DNA from 2 places in the Blautia massiliensis (ex Durand et al. 2017) genome. Region 2 is predicted to be linked to the other one. Evidence: riboswitches for the same ligand, from Rfam matches in the RefSeq annotation. Region 2 holds a riboswitch; the other holds the start of a gene.
The links. Region 2 has a riboswitch for ZMP and ZTP ahead of V9W66_RS04350 (formate--tetrahydrofolate ligase). Riboswitches for the same ligand answer to the same signal wherever they lie in the genome.
Positions count from the first base shown of each region.

Region 1: linked by a shared signal. The riboswitch ahead of V9W66_RS15745 (IMP cyclohydrolase) and the one ahead of V9W66_RS04350 (formate--tetrahydrofolate ligase) in region 2 are both predicted to bind ZMP and ZTP.

Region 1 covers NZ_CP146725.1:3,349,050-3,356,166, forward strand. Annotated here, with positions in the region: gene groL (chaperonin GroEL) at 1-1,310, shown strand, start outside; gene V9W66_RS15730 (DUF6106 family protein) at 1,424-1,927, shown strand; gene guaB (IMP dehydrogenase) at 1,996-3,450, shown strand; gene V9W66_RS15740 (peptidoglycan recognition protein family protein) at 3,563-4,279, shown strand; ZMP/ZTP riboswitch at 4,377-4,458, shown strand; gene V9W66_RS15745 (IMP cyclohydrolase) at 4,545-5,258, shown strand; gene V9W66_RS15750 (phosphoribosylaminoimidazolecarboxamide formyltransferase) at 5,297-6,481, shown strand; tRNA gene V9W66_RS15755 (tRNA-Gly) at 6,646-6,718, opposite strand; gene V9W66_RS15760 (lysozyme family protein) at 6,885-7,117, opposite strand, start outside.
Region 2 covers NZ_CP146725.1:895,709-902,825, forward strand. Annotated here, with positions in the region: gene V9W66_RS04335 (PucR family transcriptional regulator) at 5-1,213, opposite strand; gene V9W66_RS04340 (MGMT family protein) at 1,220-1,528, opposite strand; gene V9W66_RS04345 (methylated-DNA--[protein]-cysteine S-methyltransferase) at 1,636-2,169, opposite strand; gene V9W66_RS04350 (formate--tetrahydrofolate ligase) at 2,360-4,045, opposite strand; ZMP/ZTP riboswitch at 4,120-4,201, opposite strand; gene V9W66_RS04355 (4Fe-4S binding protein) at 4,480-5,334, opposite strand; gene V9W66_RS04360 (CD1871A family CXXC motif-containing protein) at 5,342-5,494, opposite strand; gene V9W66_RS04365 (TlpA family protein disulfide reductase) at 5,522-6,670, opposite strand; gene V9W66_RS04370 (response regulator transcription factor) at 6,877-7,117, shown strand, end outside.

The DNA of each region.
Region 1 (7,117 bases), 1.6 Mb from region 2:
AGAACCTGGCAGCAGGAGCGAACCCGATCATCCTCAGAAAAGGAATGAAAAAAGCAACGGATGTTGCAGTAGAAGCAATCAAGAACATGAGCCAGGCAATCAACGGAAAAGCTCAGATCGCTAATGTAGCCGCAATCTCTGCAAGTGATGAGCAGGTTGGACAGCTGGTTGCAGACGCTATGGAGAAGGTTTCCAAGGATGGTGTTATCACTGTTGAGGAGTCCAAGACCATGCATACAGAGCTTGACCTTGTTGAAGGTATGCAGTTTGACCGTGGATATATTTCCGCATACATGTCTACAGATATGGAGAAGATGGAGGCAACTCTTGATGATCCGTATATTCTGATCACAGATAAGAAGATCAGCAACATCCAGGAGATCCTTCCGCTTCTTGAGCAGGTTGTTCAGGCTGGTGCAAAGCTTCTCATCATTGCAGAAGATGTTGAGGGTGAGGCTCTCACAACCCTGATCGTTAACAAACTGAGAGGAACCTTCCAGGTAGTAGCTGTTAAAGCACCTGGCTATGGTGACAGAAGAAAAGAGATGCTTCAGGATATTGCGATCCTGACAGGCGGACAGGTGATCTCTGACGAGCTCGGTCTTGATCTGAAGGAAGCTAAAATGGAGCAGCTCGGACGTGCAAAATCCGTTAAGGTTGCAAAAGAGAATACAGTTATCGTTGACGGCCTTGGCGATAAAGATGCCATCGCAAAACGTGTTGCTCAGATCCGTGCGCAGATCGAGGAGACAAAATCCGAGTTTGATAAAGAAAAACTTCAGGAAAGACTTGCAAAACTGGCAGGCGGCGTAGCTGTTATCCGTGTAGGTGCTGCTACTGAGACAGAGATGAAAGAAGCAAAGCTTCGTCTTGAGGATGCTCTTGCAGCAACAAGAGCAGCTGTTGAGGAAGGTATCATCGCAGGCGGCGGATCTGCTTACATCCATGCTTCCAAAGAGGTTGCAAAACTTGCAGCAACACTTGAGGGAGATGAGAAGACAGGTGCTTATGTGATCCTGAAAGCCCTTGAGGCTCCGTTGTTCCACATTGCTGCAAACGCAGGACTGGAAGGCGCTGTTATCATCAACAAGGTAAGAGAGTCTGAGGTAGGTACAGGCTTTGATGCTCTGAATGAGAAATATGTAAACATGGTTGAGAATGGAATCCTTGATCCTGCAAAGGTTACAAGAAGTGCACTTCAGAACGCAACAAGTGTTGCATCTACACTTCTTACAACAGAGGCTGTAGTTTCTACGATCAAAGAGGATACTCCTGCTCCGGCACCAAACCCGGGAATGGGAATGATGTAATTTCAAGCAGGCAGGTAAATAATTTACAAAATGAGAGGGCCTGCGTCATGGACGCGGCTCTCTTTTTGTGCTATAATCAAAAGAAATCAGTAAATTACGAAAGGAAGAAGCAAATGAGTGACTTATATTCAGAACTTCTGGTAAAGAAGAAACAGACAGGGAAGGATCTTGCTATAAAATACGGTCTTATTGCACTGACCGTGATCATGGTTCTGGGAGGTCTGGTGCTGAATGCACTTCTTCTGGTTCCGGCTATCGCTCTTGGTGTTGCATGCTATTTTGTAATTCCGAAAACAGACCTGGAATATGAATATCTGTTTGTTAACGGGGAACTGGATATTGATATGATCATGTCCAAGTCAAAGAGGAAAAGAGTAAAATCACTTCAGCTTGCGGAGGCTGATCTTGTGGCACCTCTGAAATCCCACAGAATGGATTATTACAACGGAAATCAGAAGATGAAAACCGTAGACTTTTCCTCAGGTATTGAGGATCATAAGCGCTATGCCATGATCGTAAGAGACAGCGGAGAAACCTGCAAGGTGATCCTGGAGCTGGATGATGAACTTGCCAATACCATGAAAAATTCTGCACCGAGTAAAGTTTTTTTGGATTGACATGAATCTTGTTTTTTGTTACACTAGTTCACAAATTTAAAATATCTTACACAAAGGGAGGAAATGCAATGGGTACTATTATTGGTGAAGGCATTACGTTTGATGATGTCCTGCTGGTTCCGGCTTATTCTAAAGTAATTCCGAATCAGGTTGATGTTTCAACGTATTTAACCAAGAAAGTAAAGCTGAATATCCCCATGATGAGTGCGGGAATGGACACAGTTACAGAGCACAGAATGGCAATTGCTATGGCCAGACAGGGTGGTATCGGTATCATTCACAAGAATATGTCCATTGAGGCACAGGCAGAAGAGGTTGACAAAGTTAAACGTTCTGAGAACGGTGTTATCACCGATCCATTTTATCTTTCAGCAGAGCATACACTGAAGGATGCCAATGACCTGATGGCGAAATACCGTATTTCCGGTGTTCCGATCACAGAAGGCAGAAAACTGGTAGGTATTATCACAAACCGTGATCTTAAATTTGAGACAGATTTCAGCAGAAAGATCAAGGAGTGCATGACTTCAGAAGGACTGATCACAGCTAAGGAAGGAATCACACTTGAGGATGCCAAGAAGATCCTTGCGAAATCCCGTAAGGAGAAATTACCCATTGTAGATGATGACTTTAATTTAAAAGGACTTATTACCATCAAGGATATCGAGAAACAGATCAAGTATCCGCTTGCAGCCAAGGATGCACAGGGAAGACTTCTCTGTGGTGCTGCGGTTGGCATCACAGCAAATGTGCTTGCACGTGTTGATGCGCTTGTGAAAGCTAATGTAGATGTGATCGTAATTGATTCTGCACATGGTCATTCAGAAAACATTCTAAAAGCAGTCCGCGAGATCAAGGCAACATATCCGGAGCTTCAGGTAATCGCAGGTAATGTTGCAACAGGCGAAGCTACCAAGGCTCTGATCGAGGCTGGAGTAGATGCAGTCAAGGTTGGTATCGGACCGGGATCTATCTGTACAACACGTGTTGTTGCAGGTATTGGTGTTCCGCAGGTTACTGCAGTTATGGATTGTTATGAAGTGGCTAACAGCTACGGAATTCCGATCATTGCAGACGGTGGTATCAAATATTCCGGAGATATCACCAAGGCCATCGCAGCAGGTGCCAATGTCTGCATGATGGGAAGCATGTTCGCAGGATGCGATGAGAGTCCGGGAACATTCGAGCTTTATCAGGGCAGAAAATATAAAGTATATCGTGGAATGGGATCTATCGCAGCTATGGAGAATGGCAGCAAGGATCGTTATTTCCAGGAGAATGCAAAGAAGCTTGTGCCGGAGGGTGTTGAGGGCCGTGTTGCGTATAAAGGACATGTTGAGGATACCGTATTCCAGCTGATCGGTGGTTTAAGATCCGGTATGGGTTACTGTGGAGCAGAAAATATTGAGAAGCTTAAGACAACAGGCAGATTCATCAAGATTTCAGCTGCATCTCTTAAAGAGTCACATCCACATGACATCCACATCACAAAAGAGGCTCCAAACTACAGTGTAGATGAATAATAAAGGAAAAAAAGGTAAGACCGGTAAAAAGTCACCCAGGCCGTCCCATAGCGGGCGGCCTGTTTCCGTAAAGAAAACTTCCTCCGGGTCTTCCAGAAGAAAAAAGAAGTCTTTGAGAAAAAAGAACCCGATCAAGATCCTGCAGAGGATTGTGCTGATATGTATCATTGTGATCGTTGCTTTTGCTGCGTGTGCGTTAGGATACGCATTTTTTGAGATGCGCATGGAACAGAGTGAAACTCAGTCCGGACAGGAAGAAATATCCGGGAATGCCAGCGGAAATGGCGGACCGGAACAATGGCAGGCAGAAGGAGCACCTTTTATTGATGTGGAGCTTCTGACACCGAATTCCTATTCCAGACCACAGATTTCTATGGAACAGGTAAATTATATAGCCATTCATTATACGGCCAATCCGGGATCTACTGCCGTATCCAACCGGAATTATTTTGAAAATCTTGCGACAACGCAGGACAACAAAGTCAGCAGTCATTTTGTGATAGGGTTGGAGGGAGAAGTGGTACAATGTATCCCTACTTCGGAAATATCCTATGCCACAAATTCCAGAAATGTAGATACCATATCCATTGAATGCTGCCATCCGGATGAAACAGGGCAGTTTAATACAGCAACCTATGATTCGGCGGTAAAGCTGACAGCGTGGCTTTGTACACGCTTTGGACTGACTTCGGATCAGGTGATCCGTCATTATGATGTCACAGGTAAAGACTGTCCGAAGTATTATGTGGAAAATCCCGATGCATGGATCCAGATGAAATCAGACATTGCAGCACAGATCCAGACAGATTATGCATTACAGGGGAAATAAAGTGTTATTGTTTATTTTGTGAGCAACAAGAAGTCTGGAAAAATAATTTCTGAAAATAGGGGCTTGAAAATTAAGAAGAAGTATTGTAGTATAACAGCAGAAGCTGCATGACTGGCGGAAAGTAGGATTACCTACAGGGAGTGCAGTGAAGTGAGAAGCCGACCGCCTGGGCAGCCTGATAAGGGGTGTCCAGGCGGTTTTTTGTTACCGTTCATATCCTGGGGTAAACCCCGGGCCTTACATTAGACAAGGAGGACTGTGAAAAATGACGACATTTTCACTTGAAAAAGAACTGAAAGAAAATTCCTATCCGGGAAGAGGAATTGTGATCGGACGTTCCGCTGACGGGAAACATGCAGTTACTGCATATTTTATTATGGGAAGAAGCGAGAACAGCAGAAACCGTATTTTTGTTGAGGATGGGGAAGGAATCCGTACACAGGCTTTTGATCCATCCAAGCTTACAGACCCGAGCCTGATCATTTATGCACCGGTACGTGTCCTTGGAAATAAGACCATCGTAACAAACGGTGATCAGACAGATACGATCTATGAGGGAATGGACAGACAGCTCACCTTTGAACAGTCTCTCCGCAGCAGAGAGTTTGAGCCGGATGCGCCGAACTATACACCTCGTATTTCAGGCGTTCTTCATGTTGAAAACGGTAAATTCAATTATGCGATGTCTATTTTAAAGAGCAATAACGGAAATCCGGATTCCTGTCTTCGTTATACATTCGCCTATGAGAATGCGGCGGCAGGACAGGGACGTTTTATCCATACTTATAAATGCGATGGAAATCCACTTCCAAGTTTCGAGGGAGAGCCGAAGCTGGTAGAGATCCCAAACGATATTGATGAGTTTACGGATCTCCTCTGGAAGAGCCTGAACCAGGATAATAAAGTTTCTCTCTTTGTTCGTTTTATTGACATTGAGACAGGAAATTATGAATCCAGGATCGTAAACAAGAATAAATAAGAAAATAGGGATATCACAGAGAACGGAGGAGCTTTTTCATGAAAGAATTACAGTTAAAATACGGATGTAACCCAAATCAGAAACCATCAAAGATCTATATGGCAGATGGAAGTGAGCTTCCGATCCAGGTACTCTCCGGAAGACCAGGATACATCAACTTCCTGGATGCCTTTAATGGCTGGCAGCTGGTACGTGACCTTAAGAAAGCAACCGGACTTCCGGCAGCAACTTCATTTAAGCATGTATCTCCGGCAGGTGCTTCCATCGGACTTCCGCTGAATGAGACACTGGCAAAGATCTACTGGGTAAATGATATGGACTGGAAGAATTTTTCCCCGCTTGCATGTGCGTATGCAAGAGCAAGAGGTGCAGATCGTATGTCATCATTTGGTGATTTTATTTCTCTTTCTGATGTCTGTGATAAAGATACCGCAATGCTGATCAAGAGAGAGGTTTCTGATGGTGTGATCGCACCAGGATATACAGAGGAGGCTCTTGAAATTCTGAAGCAGAAGAAAAAAGGCAATTACAATGTGATTCAGATCGATGAAAACTATGTTCCGGAACTTTTGGAGCACAAACAGGTATTTGGAGTCACCTTTGAGCAGGGCCGTCAGGAGCTGGCAATTGATGATGCGCTGATCTCCAATATTGTAACAGAGAATAAAGATCTTACGGAAGAAGCCAAGAGAGATATGAAGGTTTCTCTGATCATCCTGAAATATACACAGTCCAATTCTGTATGCTTTGTTAAGGACGGACAGGCTATCGGCGTTGGTGCAGGACAGCAGTCTCGTGTACATTGTACACGCCTTGCAGGCCAGAAAGCAGATAACTGGTATCTCCGTCAGTGCCCGAAGGTACTGGAGCTTCCGTTTAAAGACACGATCACACGTGCGGAGAGAGATAATGCCATTGATGTTTACATTGGTGAGGAATATATGGATGTCCTTGCAGATGGTGCATGGGAAAAGACATTCACAGAGAAGCCGGAAGTGTTCACAAAAGAAGAGAAGAGAGCATGGCTGGATGGTCTTACCGGCGTGACACTGGGATCCGATGCATTCTTCCCGTTCAGTGATAATATCGAGCGCGCATATAAGAGCGGTGTAAAATATATTGCAGAGCCGGGTGGATCTGTACGTGATGACGCAGTTATCGATACATGTAATAAGTATGGAATGGTGATGGCATTTACAGGAATCCGCCTTTTCCACCACTAAAAGATGCAGGCCTTGGCCATGATATGCAGCTGAAATAAAAGATAAAAATATAAAGTCCCGAATCTGGATTTCTGGAAAAAAGAGATCAGACTCGGGACTTTTTGATCGAAAAAGGATAGTTTTAAAAATAAAAAAAGAACTCTGAAAAACTCAGAGTTCTGAAGAGCGATAGACGGGGCTCGAACCCGCGGTCTCGACCTTGGCAAGGTCGCGCGTTACCAACTACGCCACTATCGCATATGCTTTATCGCTTCAAGTATTTCCCTCAGCGACAAGACATATATTAGCATAAATTTTATATTCTGTCAAATGTTTTTTGGAATTTTTTTGAAATTATATACAACATATAAAGTTTATTCCAGACATCTGAAATAGAACTTGTATATGACAATATTTCGGTGGTTTATGAGTTATTGTCTAAGTGGTAATAGCGCAAAACATGATCCGGATAGTATTGGTCACCATAGTCCCATGGACCGGCAGGATCATGAAGGGGATCATCTTCATCACGTTGTGTGTTGCCGCTTGCCATCTGAGCAAAGGCCTGAGCACTTTGGGCCGTCCACACAGTCTGACCGTTTTCTTCCAGATAAGCAAAATAGGAATCGGCTCCGAAATTGTATGCCTGCAGAGCCA
Region 2 (7,117 bases):
TCTGTTATCCACGATACCGATATCTCCAGATTAAAAATGCCAGCTTCAATTCCAGACAGGTATCCAACTTCTCAAGATCACAGTCCAGAATCTCCCGTATCTTTTTCAGCCTGTAATTTAATGTATTTCTGTGGAAAAACATCTCCTCCGCTGTCTTTTTTGCATTACAGCTGCAGTTCAGATAATTTTCCAGTGTTTCGCTTAATTTTCCATCGTTCAATTCATCTGCCTGCAACAGTTTTCCAAGTTTTTCTTCCACATAGGTATCCAGGATTCTGATATCATCCACATGAGAAAGCAATGTATAAATTCCCTGGTCCCTGTAAAAAAATATCTTCCCTTTCAAGCCGGAAACTTCTGCCGCCCGAAGTGCTGCGGAAGATTCGTTTCTGCTTTTTTTGATTTCGTCCAGATATGCCTTGCTGTTTCCAACACCGATTCGAAGATCCAGGCCATATTCCCGCTGTGCACGGTCTACAATCCCTGAAAAAATTTCCTTTATACAGCTTTCTGTTTCCTCTCTGTCCGGGATCAGTGCGAGGATAGAGCCTGCCTGGGGAAGGATTAGGATGTCCTGCTTTATGAAGCTGGAAAATTCAGCACGGAGCATCCGCTTCACATTTCTCCCTGCTGCCAGAGAATCATCGTCCTCCCACCCGCTTTCTGTGTTTTCGGAAGCAAACGCAAATTCCGCTACAAAAAAGCTGCCTTCAAGATCAATGTTCAGATATCTGGCCTGCGCCATTACCCGCTCCCTGCTTAAATGTTCTGCATCCAAAATGGACGAAAACAGCTGCTCTGCGGCGTTTCTGTCGTTCTCTTCCAGCACGAGTTTCCGGCAGATGATCTGAGAGAGATCGATCAACGGATACTTTTCCGACAGTTCAAACAATGGAAGATTTTTTTCTTCGCAGTATCTCATCAGCTCCTCGGAAATCTGACCTTCGTTGATTCCAAGTGCCGTGATTCCATGTTCATACATCTGGCGGATCAGTTCCAGAAGTTTCCGGCTGTCATCTGTGACACTTGGGTTTGTCAGAACTACAAATTCTCCTCCATGGATATAGCTTTCAATCCTGTATTCACTTTTGACGCACTGCAGGCAGTCTGCAAAATAGATCCATCGAACAGACTGCTCCAGACCGTTTTCCCCTGCTTTCAGCTTCAGAACTTCTGTAAGCTCCGGGATCTGCATCATATCTCTGCAATTCATAAAACACTACTCCTCCCACTGATGCTGCTTCATATCCACGCATCCATTTGCCTTAAATCCCACACCCTCATCTTCCAGAAGCATCTTCTGCTCTCTCCAGCCTGGTGCAGTACGCCCTGCATGGTTCACAACTCTGTGGCAGGGATACTTTCCGTAAAATTCTGCCATACCTAAGACTTTTCCTACAAGACGTGAATTTTTATCCCGCCCGATCAGACGTGCGATCTGTCCGTAGGAGGCCACTTTTCCTTCAGGTATCTCTTCCACCACGGACAGTATCTCGTAGATTAAATCTTCATCCAGTATTTTTCCCATAATTATTCCTCCGAAATCCTGCTGGCAATTTTCATAGCATGCTTTCATAAATAAAATATCTGTCTTTTCGTGGACGCCTGCACCAGACCGTCCTCTCAGCCTGAGTTTTACAGTGCAGTTCCTTTCTTTGGAACAAACAAACGGCTCATATCTGTATGTTCCAGCTTAAGAAGTGAAATTTTTTTGTCAATTCCTCCGGCGTATCCCGTTAAGCTTCCATTTGTTCCTACGACTCGATGGCAGGGAATGATAATGGAAATTTCATTATGTCCAACCGCACCGCCTACTGCCTGGGCGGACATATGGGAAGTGTTTTTCATCACTGCAATTCTGCGCGCAATTTCTCCATATGTGATCGTCTGTCCGTAGGGAATCTCCAGTAAAATCTGCCACACTGCCTTTCTGAATGTTGAACCGTTCGGATGAAGTGGTGGAGTAAAGTTCGGTTCTTCACCGGCGAAATATACATCCAGCCATTTTTTTGCTTCTGTGAGAATTTTCGTTTCCTGTGGAACATAATCTTCCGGAAGTGTATTTGCAAAATATTTCTGTCCTTCAAGCCACAGACCGGTAAGTCCGATTTCATCTGCGGCAAGTAAAATATCTCCGATTAGCGATTTATATTTGCATGTGTATACCATATTTTTCCCCACATTCATTTATCTCTACATTTTTTTCTATAGCATTCCTTTTAACTACACTATATTTTATCACCCCTGTAAAGAGATTGCATTATTATAGTATAAGAAAAAGCGGCAGAACCTCTATTTCTGCAGGTTCTACCGCTTTTTATCTGAATTCCCCTCAAAAACTAACTCTCTATACTTTATATCAGAACAGTCCTGTGATCTTACCGCTCTCGTCTACGTCGATCTTGGTTGCTGCCGGTACTTTCGGAAGGCCTGGCATGGTCATGATCTCACCTGTCAATGCAACAATAAAGCCTGCACCTGCGGAAATCTTAAGATTTCTTACTGTTACCTCGAAATCTGTCGGAGCACCAAGCTTTGTCTGGTCGTCTGTTAAGCTGTACTGGGTCTTAGCTACACAGATCGGGCAGTTGCCAAATCCAAGTGCCTCCAGCTGTTTCGCCTGCTTCTGGGCATTTGCTGTAAGAACCACTTTCTTTCCACCGTAAACCTTCTGTACAATCTGGTTCAGCTTATCCTCGATGGAGCCTTCCAGTTCATAAGCATATGTGAAGTCATTCGGCTCTTCAACAAGACGGATTACTTCCTCAGCGAGCTTGATTCCGCCTTCGCCACCTTTTGCCCATACCTCGGAAAGTGCTACGTTTACGCCAAGCTCCTTGCATTTTGCTTCCACAAAATCAAGCTCTGCCTTGGTATCGGTCGGAAATGCGTTAATAGCTACCACACATGGAAGCTTGTATACATTTTTGATATTGCTTACATGCTTCAGAAGGTTCGGGATACCTTTTTCAAGAGCCTCAAGGTTCTCATTGTTAAGATCTGCTTTTGCAACGCCACCATTATATTTCAGAGCACGTACGGTTGCTACGATAACAACGGCACTTGGTGTAAGACCTGCCATACGGCACTTGATATCCAGGAATTTCTCTGCTCCAAGGTCAGCACCGAATCCAGCCTCTGTGATGGCATAATCAGCAAGCTTCATAGCCATCTTTGTAGCGGTTACGGAGTTACATCCGTGAGCGATGTTTGCGAATGGTCCGCCGTGAACGATCGCCGGAACATGCTCCAGTGTCTGAACAAGGTTTGGTTTCAGGGCATCCTTCAGAAGTGCTGTCATAGCACCCTCTGCGTGGAGATCTCCTGCTGTTACCGGTTTCTGCTCAGCAACTTTGCCGTAAGTATATCCGATGATGATTCTGGAAAGTCTCTCTTTCAGATCCTTGATATCACTTGCCAGACAGAGAACTGCCATAATCTCAGATGCTACAGTGATGTCATATCCGTCTTCACGCGGCATACCGTTTGTTCTTCCGCCAAGTCCGTCTACTACATTACGAAGCTGACGGTCGTTCATATCCACGCAACGTCTCCATGTGATCTTTCTCGGGTCGATATTCAGCTCATTACCCTGGAAGATATGGTTGTCGATCATTGCTGCAAGAAGGTTGTTTGCCGCACCGATCGCATGAAAATCACCGGTAAAATGAAGGTTGATATCCTCCATCGGAACTACCTGTGCATAACCGCCGCCTGCCGCACCACCTTTGACACCGAATACCGGTCCCAGGGATGGCTCACGAAGAGCTACCATAACATTTTTTCCAAGTCTCTGCATTCCATCTGCAAGACCTACCGTTGTAGTTGTTTTTCCTTCCCCGGCCGGTGTCGGGTTGATAGCTGTTACAAGAATCAGTTTGCCGTCTTTTTTGTCTGTTTCTTTCAGGAGATTATAGTCGATCTTTGCTTTGTATTTACCATACTGCTCCAGATACTTGTCATCAATACCTGCTTTCTCCGCAATCTTGGTAATTGGCTCCATTGTGCACTCCTGTGCGATCTCGATGTCACTTTTGAATCCCATAATGTTCTCCTTTCTCCACAGCAACCGTCCGGATCTTTTTATCCCATAAAAAAGAGCAGTATCTGAATTTCTTCAAATACTGCCCAGACGGTCGACTCATCGAATCTCCGGCTCCCTCGTGGTTATCCCACAATTCCGTCAGTCACCGAAGACTTTATTAATTTGATGATTGAATACTAACATATTTATTAGTACTTGTCAAGAAATCGTCAAATTATTTTTTCACTTTTAAAGTGAGTTCAATCTAATTTTCTGAATCATTTCAGTTTTCCGTACTATTCATCAGATACTGAATGTTATAAGGAAAATTCTGTTTTTCGTCAATTCCATGATAATTTCCTCTTTGCCCAATCCGGAAATATGTCTTTACTTCCAAACGTACTGTTCACAATAACAACGGCACTTGATATCCGGAAATTCACTTTTAAAGTAATTCAGGTCTGATTTTTGCCTGCAAACCCACACCGGATCGCCTGTGTCGGACATATCTTTTTACATCTTCCACATCGGATGCATTCTGTACTGTTTGGATTTTCCGTCGGATCGACCTCCATCTGGCAGATATTTCTGCATTTTCCGCAGTGAACACATTTTTCTTTATCTACTCTGTAACGAAAAACGGAAACTTTATTAAATACCGAATAAAAAGCTCCCAGCGGACAGATATACTTACAGAATGGCCGGTATATCATAATTGATAAGATAATGGTGATCACCAGGATTGTATTTTTCCATATGTACAGCCAGCCTACTGCACTTCGCATGGATTTGTTCAGCAGCACCAGCGGGATACCTCCCTCCAGCGTTCCTGCCGGGCAGATCAGCTTGCAGAAATATGGTGCTCCCTGGCCCATGATATCTACTACAAACATGGGAAGTATGATCACAAATACAAGAAAGATCACATATTTCAGTTTTCGCAGAAGCTTATCTCCCCGAAATGTCCGGATCTTCTTTGGAAAAGGAATCTTGTTCAACAGATCCTGGATCAGTCCAAAGGGGCAGAGAAATCCGCACACCAGTCTTCCAAGCAGCGCTCCCACAAAGATCAGAAATCCAGCTACATAATATGCCATCTTGAAGTTCCAGCTTCCGATCACAGCCTGAAGGGAACCAATGGGACAGGCCCCTCTTGCCCCGGGGCAGGAATAACAGTTCAGCCCCGGAACACATACATTTTTCAGTTTTCCGGTATAGATCTTTCCAGTTATAAACCCTGATATGTGACTGTTTGTAAGGGCCGCCCACAATGCCTGGATCCCATGCCGCGGCCATTCATTTATTTTCATCTTCTTATTATCCAATGCCAATACACTCCATACAGATGTTGATCGCTTTTGTAAAAACTACAGACACCTCGCCCCTGCAGATTCCCAGTATCATCAGTAAAATTCCCAAAACCGCCAGAGCAGGTCCGATCCACCTGGATTCTGTTATTTTCCGAATCATTTTTTCACTCTCCGTAATGATCATCTTTTACTTTGAAACGTTTTTAAGCTCTTTTTCCACGATTTCCTTCCATTCGTCCAGTGTATGGCTTCCTGTATAGGTATCGCCTACAATGTTTCCATCTTTGTCAACAAAAAATGTTTCAGGAAATGCGGAAATCCCCTGCAGACGGCCATTCATCATAGTAGTATCCGGTATCAGGAACGGATATTTTGCTTTTGTTTTTTCCTGAAGAATGCCTGCTTTTTTTACAGCCTCCTCGTCCTGATTTCCCTTTTCATCTGTAGTATCAAGCACCACGCCTGCTACTCCGACGCCTTTATCTTTCATTTCTTTATAAAGCTCCTGAAGTTCCGGAATTTCTTTTACACATGGTGAACACCAGGTTGTAAAAACATTTACCAGCGTCAGGTCATAGTCACTGAATACTTTTTCTGTATATGTTTTTCCATCTATTCCTGTTGTTTCAAATTTTCCTACAGATTTTACATCCTCCGGGTTGACGCTGGTATCCTGTGGCTGGTCAAACACGGAAATATTCTGATACGGTGCCATTTCCGTAATGTCGGTTTTGATCTTTCCCAGCTCCTTTGTCAGCTTTTCATCTGCATCTTTGTTGGTGCTCAGATAATATTTGTATTTCCCGTCACTGCTGCTTCCAAGCTCTTTATGCTCTGTACAGCCAGTGATCTCATCCAGCTTTTTCTGTGAAGCTTCGTCATAAACGCCAATTGTGCCAATTCTGTCCAGACTTGCCACCCAGTCGTCATATCCTGTTCCCATCTTCTGTATTTCGGCGTTTTTCTGTTCCTCTGTCATTTTGCTCCAGCTTACATAAGCATATGTCACTGCATTGGTCTGATTCTCAAGATCTTCCGTGGTAAGCATTGCAATGCTCTGGTCCTTGATCTGCTTTAACAGCTCCTTCGAAAGCGAAAGCTTCAGTCCCAGAAACGGATATTCATAAGAATCCTGTGCCTTGCAGGTTACATCGGAAGGCTTAAATGTACCTGCTACCAGATCTGATGAAACTGCATCTCCATCCACCGCCATTGCCTCTCCGATATCTGCTGTTTCCGTGCTTTCCGCCGCTGTTACCGGTACGCTTCCAAATGCAGATATTCCTAATACCGCTGCTGCCATAAGTGCTGTTATTTTCTGTGTTCTTAATTTCATTGTTTATATTCTCCCTTCTGATATCACCGGCCCCTACCCGGAACCGGCGTATATTTTATATGTAAATTTTGTTCTCTGTAGCCTTACTATATCATCCCCTGTATAAAATCTCTGTTAAGAAACAAAAAAAATTTACAGGAATTTTATGCTATACATGATATAATAGATAACAAAGCAAAATCAACTGTTTTTTAGGAGAATTTATTATGCATATATTGATAATCGAAGATGAAAAGCAGCTCTGCCAGTCTATTGCGGAGGGACTTCGCATGGATGGCTATGAAGCGGACACATGTTTTGACGGGGAGGAAGGACTGGAATTATGTCTGGTGGAAAATTATGATCTCATCCTTCTTGATCTGAACCTTCCAGGCGTGGATGGGCTGGAAATCCTGCGCCAGTTTCGGGAATCCGATACCTCCACTCCCGTTTTGATCCTCTCTGCCA